Regions from separate parts of the Dickeya chrysanthemi NCPPB 402 genome, predicted to be linked through region 2. Evidence: riboswitches for the same ligand, from Rfam matches in the RefSeq annotation. Region 2 holds a riboswitch; each other region holds the start of a gene.
What was found. A riboswitch is a leader RNA that binds a small molecule or an ion and turns the genes downstream of it on or off. The one in region 2 is predicted to bind thiamine pyrophosphate.
Positions count from the first base shown of each region.

Region 1: another riboswitch for thiamine pyrophosphate. It lies ahead of DCH402_RS05550 (hydroxyethylthiazole kinase); the one in region 2 lies ahead of thiB (thiamine ABC transporter substrate binding subunit).
Region 3: another riboswitch for thiamine pyrophosphate. It lies ahead of thiC (phosphomethylpyrimidine synthase ThiC); the one in region 2 lies ahead of thiB (thiamine ABC transporter substrate binding subunit).

Region 1 is NZ_CM001974.1:1,208,850-1,213,278, reverse strand. Features, by position in the region: gene trhP (prephenate-dependent tRNA uridine(34) hydroxylase TrhP) at 1-341, shown strand, start outside; gene psiE (phosphate-starvation-inducible protein PsiE) at 527-934, opposite strand; gene thiD (bifunctional hydroxymethylpyrimidine kinase/phosphomethylpyrimidine kinase) at 1,134-1,937, opposite strand; partial or broken gene DCH402_RS05550 (hydroxyethylthiazole kinase) at 1,940-2,239, opposite strand; TPP riboswitch at 2,275-2,371, opposite strand; gene DCH402_RS05545 (VOC family protein) at 2,442-2,861, opposite strand; gene DCH402_RS05540 (DUF3750 domain-containing protein) at 3,109-3,888, opposite strand; gene DCH402_RS05535 (FIST N-terminal domain-containing protein) at 4,394-4,429, shown strand, end outside.
Region 2 is NZ_CM001974.1:626,877-631,305, forward strand. Features, by position in the region: gene thiP (thiamine/thiamine pyrophosphate ABC transporter permease ThiP) at 1-1,052, opposite strand, end outside; gene thiB (thiamine ABC transporter substrate binding subunit) at 1,028-2,011, opposite strand; TPP riboswitch at 2,054-2,206, opposite strand; gene sgrR (HTH-type transcriptional regulator SgrR) at 2,263-3,930, opposite strand; gene sgrT (glucose uptake inhibitor SgrT) at 4,045-4,209, shown strand; gene tnaA (tryptophanase) at 4,341-4,429, opposite strand, start outside.
Region 3 is NZ_CM001974.1:4,307,467-4,311,895, forward strand. Features, by position in the region: gene hemE (uroporphyrinogen decarboxylase) at 1-146, opposite strand, end outside; gene nudC (NAD(+) diphosphatase) at 202-975, opposite strand; gene DCH402_RS19080 (Rsd/AlgQ family anti-sigma factor) at 1,096-1,545, shown strand; TPP riboswitch at 1,603-1,718, shown strand; gene thiC (phosphomethylpyrimidine synthase ThiC) at 1,858-3,819, shown strand; gene thiE (thiamine phosphate synthase) at 3,819-4,429, shown strand, end outside.

The DNA.
Region 1 (4,429 bases), 580 kb from region 2:
GCCACGTCCACGAGGATTACCAGAATTACGACTACGGTTACTCGGTATCGGACCAGCAACAGTTTGTCGGGGAATTTACCGGCGAGCGCCGCGACGGACTGGCGGAAGTGGCGGTCAAGAACAAGTTTTCCCGCGGCGACAGCGTGGAAATGATGACGCCGGGCGGCAACATCCGGTTCACTATCGATACCCTGCTCAACAAAAAAGGTCAGGCTGTCGATGTCGCGCCGGGCGACGGCCATACCGTGTATCTGCCGGTGCCGGATGACGTTGCACTGGAATACGCGTTATTGCTGCGTAATCTTCCGGGGACCAACACCCGTAATCCACATGCAAAATAACAAAAAGGTGACAACATCGTGCCAATTGTGACTTTTTTTAGAATCAGATCACATCAATGGCATCGCTAACTGGTTATTATTGCAGCGCTGAGAAAATAGAAAACGAAAAATAAGCGTAGTAATGCTACTAGGAACCACCTCCTTGGCCAGCTCAATCTCCCTTGAGCTGGCTTTTTCTTTTCGGGTTATTCCCGCTTCAGGCGTGGGCTATTCACCAGATAGAGCGTGATCACCAGAATCAGGATCGCCCCGGCATAGGTGAAGGTATCCGCCGGGTTTTTATGATCGACAATAATCAGCCGCACGATGGCGGTAATACCGATGTAGATAAAATAGCGCAGCGGGAAGTGATAACCGGACAGAAAATACTTCACGATCAGCGCCAGAAATTCAAAATAGAGAAAGTAAATCACCAGGCTTTCGATCAGCATATACGACGATTCTTTTTCATTGCTGACCAGCAGCACCGTCGCCAAATGCCAGGTTTCCTTGCCCAGAAAAATCACCAGAATCACCGCCAGCATCAACAGGCCGAAATTGAGTATAGTCTGTAACCCCTTGGCAATCATGACCGCACGCGCTGAACCCGCCATGAGCATCTCCCCAACAATATGATTCAGAGAAAAAATACGACTCAGAAAAAAATCTCCTAAAATCCGGTAAGCGTTAACCCTGCCACACAGGCAATAATCTGACGCAGATCACAAAATTACCGGGTCATGAACGGGCTGTCTATGCAATATTTTTTACTATTTATCTGATTTTCTTATCGCTTTGATCAGGCTGCCATCGTCACCACCAGCGGTGAAAATGGTGTACCGGGCCGATACCGTGGCCGACTTCCAGCGAATCCGCCTGTTCCAGCGCCCCTTGCAGATAGGCCCGCGCGGCGGACAGGGTATCCGGCCAGTTGTCATAACGCGGGCGTAACGCCGCCAGCGCTGCCGACAGCGTGCAACCGGTGCCATGCGTATGCCGGGTGTTGATGCGCGGCGCGCTTAACCGCACCGCCTCCGCATCCGGCATGAACAACCAGTCAGGACTTTCCTGGTCACTCAGGTGGCCGCCTTTCATCAGCACCGCCCGGCACCCCATCGCCAACAACCGTTCCCCCTGCCGCCGCATTTCCGACTCGTCGGCCGCCAATGCACACTGCAACAGCGCCGCGGCCTCCGGCAGGTTGGGGGTGATCAACGACACCCGCGGCAACAGCAACCGGCGCACCGCGTCCACTGCCTCCGGCGCCAGTAGCGGATCACCGCTTTTCGCCAGCATCACCGTATCCAGCACCACATAAGGCACCGGGTAACGCAACAGCCGGTCTGCTACCATTTCCACAATATCCGTCTGTGCCAGCATGCCGATTTTCGCGCTGTCAATGCGAACATCGCTCAGTACAGAATCCAGTTGGGCACCGACAAACGCCGGTTCAATGCGGTAGACCGACTGCACGCCGCGGGTATTTTGTGCCACCAGCGCGGTAATCACACTGGTGCCGTATGCTCCCAGTGCCGAGAAGGTTTTCAGGTCAGCCTGAATACCGGCACCACCGCTCGGGTCGGTGCCGGCAATGGTTAGCGCGTTGATGCGTTTCATATCAGCACCCACGACGTACCGGCCTCAATGGCGCTTGCCGCCGCCGCGCGCATCGCCTGCGCACGGTCGGTTTCAAGCATACCCAGATTAATCAGTAGCCCGTCAGCCAGCGCGCTGAACTGCGCCGCTTCACCGGCATCGACCACCATGGCAGGCGAGGCGCCCAGCGCCAACAGCACATTGGCGGTAAACCTCTGCACCCCCTCATTGGTCAGGCAGTGCACCAGCGGTGCGCGCAAACGGAAAGCGTCAAGGGAATCCGCGACGGACGCGGCAGGGAAAAGTACAGGTCGAGTGTTCATAAACCTCCCAACCGGCGTGAAAAGAAGGCGGTACCGGTGGGATACCGTGACTTCCCTACGCTGGCATTATCCAGATCAGGTAATACGGGTTTTTCTCAGCCTTCACGCAGAAGGGCACCCCGAGTCAACGAACACCATTATTGGGAGTATTCACCCAAAAGGTCAATGTTAGAAAAACGCTCTCCGCTCCATCAGGTTGCATTTAAGCGCATAAACGATTACCGGCCAGCGACGGCGCCCGGTGAAACACCGCTTCGATATTGTAGCCATCCGGATCACGGACAAAGGCGGCATAGTAATCAGGGTGATATTGAGTACGCACGCCGGGCTGGCCGTTATCCACCCCGCCCGCCGCTACCGCCGCAGCAAAAAACGCATCCACTTCCGCTCTCGATTCGGCGCTGAAAGCAAAATGCGCCGGTGGGTGCGATGGCACCTCACCCTGAAAAATCCAGAATTCGCCGCCCGGATCGGAAGACAGGCCGTATCCCATCAATACGCCGAAGCTCACGGCGAATTTCATGTCCTTAACCTGTTCGAACCCTAATGGCTTTAACGCCTGCTCATAAAACCGCCGACTGCGACTCAGATCAGACACCGGAATACTCAAATGATCCAGCATGTTCCCTCCTTCTGGCGATTGAATTCTGTGGTTTTCCACTCCGGTTCGCATCACGTTCGCGCAGTGGAATGACCAACATAATCGCGTTGGCGGCGGGAAAAGATGATCCAGATCTATAAGATAATGCCTATTTATTCATTAAAAGTGATTTTTTATCAAATCACTACCACTGTGAAATCACCATCACAGCCCCCCGCTGCGTTTTGCCAGTGGACGGCAACCCACCCAGACGTGGCTGCGTCAGCGTTTATCCTTCATGCGTTGTCGTATTGTCATAGCCCAGGCGGCCGATAAACGGCAAACGCAGCGCAGGCGGGTTGAAATCCAGCCCCAGGTTCGCCCCCAGAATGTTGACTTCAACGCCCTCTTCCACTCCCAGCGTCAGGCCCAGCACACCGAGCAGTGAAACCTGTACACCTCTTCCCGACGGCGGCAATCCCACCGGGTGGGTTAACGAGCGAAAATCCTTACCGATGGCATTCGCCGGCAGGTCCAGTTTCAATTCCGGCACTTCCCGGCCGATATGCGCCATAAAGGTATTGCTATTCGGGCCGGGCCAGGCGTGATAGGTGTGCGGCCAGGGGTAGCGGCTGATCGCCGCTTCTATTTTCGGGATCATGGCGGCGGCACTCGCCCCGCGATGTTCAACCAATAACCGCGGCGTTGAGCCGAACCAGAATCCGTCGGGCACGCTATAGTTACGGCGAATAACCTCATCGCCGCCCCAACCGATCACCTCGTAACGCTGAAAACGGGTTTCCCCCGCTTTTTTGATGATAATCCAGGGGTGAACCGCCACCAGCCCGCGCCAGCCGTAGGTAGGCGCGGTATAAACCTGCACAATCGCAATATTGCTCAGAGCCGCCGGATCCGGCGCGATACCGGCAGAGTCGCGTCGCGCCGTCCAAATACTCTGGCCTGAAACGCTCGCCTTATCCTCACGCCATGTGGCCTGCGCCAGGCTGCGCCCAAATGACAAAATCAACACACCGATAAAAACGACACCCACTACCTTGAGGTAATTCATCGCTTCGGTTTTCTCCTGAATATGCGGGGGAATTTAAAGAAGATTAAGCCTATCGTGCCTCGCTGCCGGACGGCAACAACCGTGGATAAACCTGGCCATCGGGGGTTCATGCATAGTTCATGCATAGTGCTAAAGCAACGTTTATCACCGGTGCCAGCCAGGTTCAGTTCAAAGAAAATAATCATTTTTCATTTTCGCTACTATGAATAAGCGCATTGGATGTGCCATAGCCCGAAAGCACTTACTCTTCCCGAAGGCGGTTTGTCTGCCTGTTCATGTAGCATTTTCTGACTACCAGCACGCATTACAGGGCTATCCATAACGATGGAAGGCGCAGCCCTGCTAATATCCATAGATAAGATAAAATTCTACATATTTGCTATTTGCACCACCACCGCCTACCCTCTCTGAAGAGGGAAAAAGGGCAGAAGGATACTGACAGAGGATAACTGAAGAATGCAGGAGCGCAGACGAAGGCTTCTACTTAGTACAAGGAAAACTCGTCATGAATTTCCAACCCAAATATGCCAGTAGCGAATCG
Region 2 (4,429 bases):
ATCAGCGTCAGCACCACGCTGAGCGCTCCGGCGGCCAGCGCAATGCGCAGCGAGGTCCAGAGCGTTTGCCATAGTGCGGGCTGGCGCAACACGTCAGGCAGCGAACGGTTCAGGCCATCCGCCACGACGGCCAGCAGCGGCGGCAGCAGCAGCAACAGCGCTGCCGCAATCAACAGCGTATCGGCAACCCGGCTGAACAGGCTGTCCTGCGGGTCGCGCCAGCGCTGACGGTTGCTGACGCCTACTGCCAGCAGCCGACCGAGCCGTTGGCTAAGTAACACCAGCCCCAGACAACAGACCATCTGCAACAGCGCCAGCAGAGCGGCGCGCGCCGGGTCATAGTCAAAGCTGAGCGCCTGATAGATAGCCAGTTCGATGGTGGTGGCTTGCGGACCGCCGCCCAGCGCCAGCACGGTGGCGAAGCTGGCGAAGCACAGCATGAAAATCAGCGCGCCGGCGGGCAACAACTGGCGGCGCAACCACGGCCATTCCACCAGCCGGAAAAAGTGCCAGCCGCGCAGGCCGAGCTGGGCCGCCAACTGACGCTGCTCGGTGGCAATCCCTTCCAGCGCCTGCAAAAACAGCCGGGTTGCCAACGGCAGGTTAAAAAAGACGTGAGCCAGCAGGATGCCCTGCAAACCGTAAGGCGAAAAACGGTATTCGATACCGAACTGCATCAGCAGACGCGCCAGCCAGCCTTCCCGACCGTAGACGCTGAGAATGCCGAATACCGCCACCAGCACCGGCAGCACCAGCGTCATTGCGCACAGGCGCAGCAGCAGGCGATGGCCGGGAAAACGGCGGCGGTACAATGCCCGCGCCAGAAACAGCGCGGGTAAGGTGGAAAGCAACGCCGACAGCAGCGCCTGCCAGAAGCTGAAGCGAACGACATGCCACAGGTAGCCGTCATCCCACAGCGACTGCCAGGGCGTGGCGGGCGCGTCCAGCCACAGCGCGCCGAACGCCAGCACGGCGGTGCTAATCAATAGCACCGCCGCCAGCAGCCCCGGCCATAGCCAACCTGGAATTAGCGGCTGACGGCGCGTTGCCATGCCTGAACCCAATTCGCCCGCTGTTCCGCCACCTGCTGCGGGGTAAATTCCAGCGCGGTAGCCGGCAGAGACAGGGTGTTATAGCCCGTCGGCAGCTCGGTTTTGACAACCGGGTACATCCAGTTGGTGGTCGGGATGATCTGCTGGAAGGTCGGGCTTACCATAAATTGCAGAAAGCGTGCCGCCAGTTGCGGATTTTTACTGCCGGCCAGTTGTGCGGCGACTTCCACCTGCAGGTAGTGGCCTTCGCTGAAATTAGCCGCGGCATAGTTGTCTTTCTTCTCGGCGATGAGGTGGTAAGCCGGTGAGGTGGTGTAGCTCAGTACCAGATCGGCTTCGCCTTTCAGAAACAAGCCGTAGGCTTCGCTCCAGCCTTTGGTGACGGTGACGGTTTTGGCCGCCAGTTTCTGCCAGGCCTGCGGCGCTTTTTCGCCGTAGACTTTCTGCATCCACAGCAACAACCCCAGACCCGGCGTGCTGGTGCGCGGATCTTCATAGATAACGGTCCACCGCTGGCCGCTTTCCACCAGCTCATGCAGGCTTTTCGGCGGGTTTTTCAGCTTGTCTTTGTTATAGACGAAGGCGAAATAGCCGTAATCGAAGGGCAGGAAAGTCTCGTTGCGCCAGCCGCCGGGCACGGTTAGCGTGCTGGTATTGACGGCATGTGGGGCGAACAGGCCGGTCTGCGCCGCCGCCTGCACCAGATTATTATCCAGCCCCAGCACCACGTCCGCCGGGGTGTTTTTGCCTTCCATACGCAGGCGGTTGAGCAGAGCGACGCCATCTTCCAGCGCCACGAATTTCAGTTCACAGTCGCACTCTTTTTCAAAGGCGGTTTGGACAGCCGGGCCGGGGCCCCATTCCGAGGCGAACGAATCGTAGGTGTAGACCGTCAGAGTCGGTTTGGCGAATACAGGGGCGGACAGCAGTAACAGGCAGGACAATAATTTCTTTAACACTTTGCGCTCCCATTGTTGAAGGCGGCAAAGGTCTTTGAGCAAGCAGGATGCAGTCTCAAATCCCTTCGCCGGTATTAACCGGATCAGGTTCGACGGGTATTTTCTCAGCGACGCAAACGTGCATGGTTGTTCGTGCATGACTCTTCGTGCATGACGACTGGTACATGAATGTTGGCCGCACCCCGTTGAGAACAGCGCTATTGTAAAGTGTTTGTCACATCAGGAAAAGCATCACGACCAGCGGCAAGCGGTCATGATGCTGGGTCCGGCGGCGCGAACCAGGCCGATTTGAAATCGAACCAGCCCAGCGTGTTCATGCGTAGCCCCCGCATGTTGGCTTGTCCCTGTAACCGCAACCAGTGATGGAACAGCGGATGGAGTTGCTGGCGGCTGACCAGCGACTGGCACCACTCCGCCAGCGACAGGGCGCCTTGACGCCACTGATGGGCGGTGTGTTCCAGCTCGTCCTCTCCCAGGCAGTGTCGCAGTAACGGCAGTTCGTACAGCATCGCGAACAGCGAAAATTCCAGCGGCAGGTAGAAGTTGGCGCTGCCGAGCCAGAGATCGCTGGCTTCGTCGCCCTGGCACCAGGCGTCGAACTCCAGACTGCGCAGCGTCAGCGTGACGCCGTGCGATGCCAGCAGGCGGCCCATAATGCCGCTTATCACTTCGTATTCGGGGTGGTCACGGTAGCAGGTGAGGGTGAGGTGCGTCAGGCCGACTGGTTTTTCCCGCACCGCCCGTGGCGGGCTGTGATGCCAGCGTGGCAACAAACCGTAAGCGGGGGACCAGTCGCTCTGGTAAGGCGTGTCGGCCAAAGCGAGCATCGCCACCGGACTCAGTACCTGACACAACCAGTGGCGGACTTCCGAGTCCGCCGTCTGCGGCGAGCGGCGGTCGAACAACAGGAAATAGCAGCCTTCTTCCAGCCGGTTCTCCAGTTCATTGTCCGTGGTGTCGTCGCCTTGTAGCGTGACGGTACAGGCGGGGATGGTCGGCGCATCGGGTAGTACCCAGATACTGACTTCGTCAATCAGCGCCCGGTAGCCGAAATAGTCGTCAAACGCAGCGATTTTCAATTGGTTGGGCGAATTGCGCACCACCTGATACGGCCCGGTGCCGACAGGCTGGCGCATAAAGTCCGGCAGCGTTTGCCACTCTTGCGGCAGGATCATCGCCGGTACGCTGCCGAGCAGCCACGGCAGCCAGTTGTCCGGCATGTTGAGCCGGATATCCAGCACGAACGGCGTGGGGGAGGAGATAGCGGTCAGGTGTGAGAACAGCGGCTGCGCAGTCAGCCGGGACAACGAGGCGATCACGTCCTCCATCGTCAGTTCCCGGCCATGGTGAAAACGAATGGCCGGTCGCAAATAGAAACGCCAGTGCAGCGGCGACAGCGCCTGCCAGTGGTGGGCGATATCCGGCAACAGTTCCCCATTTTCCTCATTTAGGCTGGTCAGCCCGCTGAATATCTGGCGGGCGATGTGGGTTTCCGAGCGGCGTAACGCACTGCCGGGCAACAGGTTATGCATTGGGCGGTAATAGAGGATGCGCAGCAGGTGGCGCCCTTGCCGTACGCTGCGACCGAGGTGTGACAGCAGCATCTGGCGCACGGTTTCTTTGTCGCCCACCAGTTGCACCAGTTGTTCGATGCGGTCCTGCTCCAGCAGGTCTTCAGCCCGCTGCTGTTGCAGGGCTAACCCGGTGTAGAGAAAGCCGAGGCGCGAGCGTTTACCGCGCCCGGCTTCCGCCTGCCAGGTGAGCCAGCCCTGTTGTTGCATCGCGCTCAGCAGGGAGCGGACATGGCGGCGGGAGCAGTTGAGCAGCAGCGCCAGCTCTTGCAGCGTGGTGTCGGTATCCTGACCCTGCAGGCATTGCCATAGCCGGATGAACTGCTGTTGCAGACGTGGCGAGGACATAAAAGGGGAACTCCACGACTCAAGGTCATCAATATATTTTTCCCTATATTACGCGGATACTTTCAGTCAGTGAATGGTTCAGTGCGTGAACCGCCGTGAAGGGGAGGCAGCAATATGAATATGTGCCGGTTATTGCGCTTTTATCGTTACTGGCTTTGCCAGGGCTGTCGCCGGGGATGGGGCGCACTCGCCGCCGCACAACGAATGGCGTTGTTGTTGCAGGTTACCCAATGGCAGATCCGGGAAATGGATGAGGAAGAGTATCGCCGCTGGTTATAAGGCCGGCGGCCATCGAATGAGAGTGAGAACGTCGGCGGGAAACCGCCACAGTGTTCTGAGTAATGGTGCTGTTCACCAGCCAGCGGAGTGCTCCGCTGGCTTTTTTTATAGCCGTTTTTTATGGTGGCGCGTTATTCCACCGGTTTCAGGCGAGCCACAAAGTGGCGTAATACCGGCGGCTCGTAGGTAAAGGTCAGTCCTTTAATATCGCTGGCTCTCT
Region 3 (4,429 bases), 990 kb from region 2:
AGCGACATGAAATCGCCGGCTTGCGAGCGAGTCGCACGGTACTCCGGCAGATAACGCCCTGCCTGACGCATCATCCATACCGGAGTCACATCCACGGGCTGGCGCAACAGCGCACGCAAATAGCGATCATTTTTCAGGTCAGTCATGGTTTTTTCCTTGTAACGCCTGCGTGCAGGCATGATTGTCGCTGGCGACAGCCGATTAACGATCGGCCTCGCGGCACAGTACTACCGTGTCTTCAATCAGACGCCGGGCTACCGTACCCGGCGGCGGCAATTCCGGCAAGCGATCGTAACGGAACCAGTCGGCATCCCGCAGCTCAGACGGGTCAGGCTTCACCTCACCCCCGTCATAATCGGCCATGAACGCCATCATTAACGAGTGCGGGAATGGCCACGGCTGAGAACTGACATAACGCAGGTTTTTGACGCGGATACTGCTCTCCTCCATCACTTCCCGCGCTACCGCTTGCTCCAGCGTTTCACCCACCTCCACAAACCCGGCCAGCGTAGTGTACATATTGCCCTTGTGGCGCAGATGCTGCGCCAGCAAAATCTTATCGTGATCGCGGATTGCCACAATCACACAAGGAGCGATTTGCGGGTAATAGCGTTCCTTGCAGTGGGGGCACAAGCAGGCCAATTCGGTGGTGCTGGCCGTCATTTCATGACCGCAGTAGCCGCAAAACCGGTGCGAACGATAGAATTCCGCCAGTTGTACGGCGCGGCCCGCCAACTGGAATAGTCCGGCATCCTGACTCAACAGTTGACGCACCGATCCCATGTCGCCGGCTTTATCCTGCAACACCAGCCAAACCGGCTCCCCCTGCCATTCTCCGACCTGACGGGCAGACAACTGCTGCAACTGCCACTGCGCTGCCGTTCCTCGTGGTAACTCACCCTGAGGCAACCAGATCTGCTGGCGGTGATATACCACCCACCATCCGCTTTCTTCACCCTTCAGCGTCAATTCCATCTCTTTTATCGCCCCGCTTATTACCAGATTGGCATTTTACGACTATGGTTATAAATGATTGTCTTTATCAATAATGATACGGCTTACCGTCATCATCCTAATCGATACCCGGAGTCAACCATGCTGAAACAGTTACAACGCCTGACGGAGGACGTTGGCGGCCGCTACGCCTTGATTGATCAATGGCTACAGGCCCGCAAACATCTCTTGCTGGCCTATTACCACCTGCTCAGCATTCAGACAGGGCAAACACCGGCAGCCCAGACGCTGGATGGGTTTTGCCATCATCTGGTCGACTATTTGTCCGTCGGACATTTCCATGTCTACGAACGTATGTTGCAGGAAAGCGCCATGCTGAACGAGAGAAAGCTGACGCTGGCGTCGCACTTCGATATGGCGCTGCGCAGTAATACCCAGCAAATCATGGATATTTACGATAGCCATCTGGCGTTTTTCATCGAGCCGGCCGACAGTCTGGCATTCCGTCAGGCATTATCCGGCGTGGGTGAAGCCTTGGCAATGCGCTTCACCCTCGAAAACAGCTTGATCCGGCTGATGTTCGATCATTGACGGCACACCGTCATCGCGCATAGAGTGTTTGTGTTTTAGTTCGCCCCGTGAAGGGGCCCTATCTTGTCGGAGTGCCCAACACGCCTGATGGCGCGTGGGCTGAGACCGTTCATTCGGGATCCGCGGAACCTGATCAGGTTAATACCTGCGAAGGGAACAAGAGTAATGATATCGCCACCCCGGCATCCATTCAGGGTGTCTGCGCAACAGTCAGGGCAACACGCCTGATGCCGTTGCCAGCCCGCATCCGGCGATTACTCCCTCCGAACTCCAGACAAGCAATTTTTCCTTCTAAACGAACAGGAACTTGCTATGTCTACAGAACCAACCCAGTCTACGGAACAGAATGCTTCCGGCGAAAAAAAATCCTCCGGTCGTCGCGAACAACGCGCCGCGGCACAGCAATTTATCGACACGCTGCGCGGCTCGACCTTTCCTAACTCGCAGCGCATTTACCTGACCGGCTCACACCCGGACATTCGCGTGCCGATGCGAGAAATTCAGCTAAGCCCGACGCTGGTCGGCGGCAATCGCGACAACCCACGCTATGAAGCCAACGAGGCCATACCGGTCTATGATACCGCCGGACCGTATGGCGACCCTGCCGTCACCCCCGACGTACACCGCGGGCTCAGTAAACTGCGCGCCGGCTGGATTGCGGAACGCGACGATACCGAAACCTTACCGCGCGTCAGTTCCGGCTTTACCCAGCAACGGCTGGCGGATATCGGCCTCGACCACCTGCGTTTTGAACATCTGCCACAGCCTAAGCGCGCCAAAGCGGGTCACCGCGTCACCCAGTTGCACTACGCCCGCCAGGGCATCATCACGCCGGAAATGGAATTCATCGCCATCCGTGAAAACATGGGGCGCGAACGTATTCGCGGCGAGGTACTGCGCCGGCAGCATCCGGGCCACAGTTTCGGCGCGCTGCTGCCGGACAACATCACGCCGGAATTCGTGCGTCAGGAGGTCGCGGCCGGGCGTGCGATTATCCCCGCCAACATTAATCACCCTGAATCGGAACCGATGATCATCGGTCGTAATTTTCTGGTGAAGGTGAACGCGAATATCGGCAACTCCGCCGTGACTTCCTCCATCGAAGAAGAGGTCGAGAAACTGGTATGGGCCACGCGCTGGGGGGCAGACACCGTGATGGACTTATCCACCGGGCGCTATATTCATGAAACCCGCGAGTGGATCTTGCGCAACAGCCCGGTGCCGATCGGCACGGTGCCTATCTATCAGGCGCTGGAAAAGGTCAACGGCATCGCGGAAAACCTCACCTGGGAACTGTTCCGCGACACCTTGCTGGAACAGGCGGAACAAGGGGTCGATTACTTCACCATCCATGCCGGTGTGTTGTTGCGCTATGTGCCGATGACCGCCAAACGCCTGACCGGCATTGTGTCGCGCGGCGGCTCCATCATGGCGAAATGGTGCCTGTCGCACCATCAGGAAAACTTCCTCTACCAACATTTCCGTGAAATCTGCGAAATCTGCGCCGCCTATGACGTCGCCCTGTCACTGGGTGATGGCCTGCGCCCCGGCTCGATTCAGGATGCCAATGACGAAGCGCAGTTCGCCGAACTGCACACGCTGGGCGAGCTGACTAAAATCGCCTGGGAATACGACGTACAGGTGATGATCGAAGGCCCCGGTCATGTGCCGATGCAGATGATCCGCCGTAACATGACCGAAGAGCTGGAGCACTGCCACGAGGCGCCGTTCTACACTCTTGGCCCGCTCACCACCGACATCGCGCCCGGCTACGACCACTTCACCTCCGGCATCGGCGCGGCGATGATCGGCTGGTTCGGCTGCGCCATGCTGTGCTACGTCACCCCGAAAGAGCATTTGGGACTGCCGAACAAGAACGACGTCAAACAGGGGCTGATCGCCTACAAGATCGCCGCTCATGCCGCCGATTTGGCGAAGGGCCACCCCAGCGCGCAGATCCGCGATAACGCCATGTCCAAGGCACGTTTTGAATTCCGCTGGGAAGATCAATTCAATCTGGCGTTGGACCCGGAAACCGCCCGTGCCTACCACGACGAAACCCTGCCGCAGGAATCCGGCAAAGTGGCGCATTTCTGCTCGATGTGCGGGCCGAAATTCTGTTCAATGAAGATCACGCAGGAAGTGCGCGATTACGCAGCCCGTCAGGAAGCGCAACCGATCGACGTCGGTATGGCGCAGATGTCCGCCGAATTCCGCGCCCGCGGCAGCGAGCTGTACCACACCGCCACCAGCCTGCCGCAGGAGGAACGCTGATGAAACGCGCTTTTCCCACCACCGATGCCCGGCTGGGGCTCTATCCGGTGGTCGATAGCGTAGCGTGGATTGAACGCCTGCTGGATGCGGGGGTTCGTACCCTCCAGCTACGCATCAAAGACCAGCCGGCAGAGCAGGCCGAGCCTGACATTATCCGGGCGATTGCCCTTGGCCGCCAGTATCAGGCGCGGCTGTTCATCAACGACTACTGGCAACTGGCCGTGAAACACCAGGCTTATGGCGTACATCTCGGGCAGGAAGACCTCGATACGGCCGATCTGGACGCGATTCGCGCCGCCGGGTTACGTCTGGGCGTTTCTACCCATGACGACGCCGAACTGGCGCGTGCCGTTGCCCTCGCACCGTCTTACATCGCGCTTGGCCATATCTTTCCCACCCAAACGAAAGCGATGCCATCAGCACCGCAGGGGTTGGTCGAGCTGGCCCGCCATATCCGCACGCTGGACGGACGCTTTCCCACCGTCGCTATCGGCGGCATCAGCATTGACCGGGTACCGGCGGTACTGGAAACCGGGGTCGGCAGCATCGCCGTGGTCAGCGCCATCACACAGGCCACTGACTGGCGCGCCGCTACCGCGACGTTGCTGCG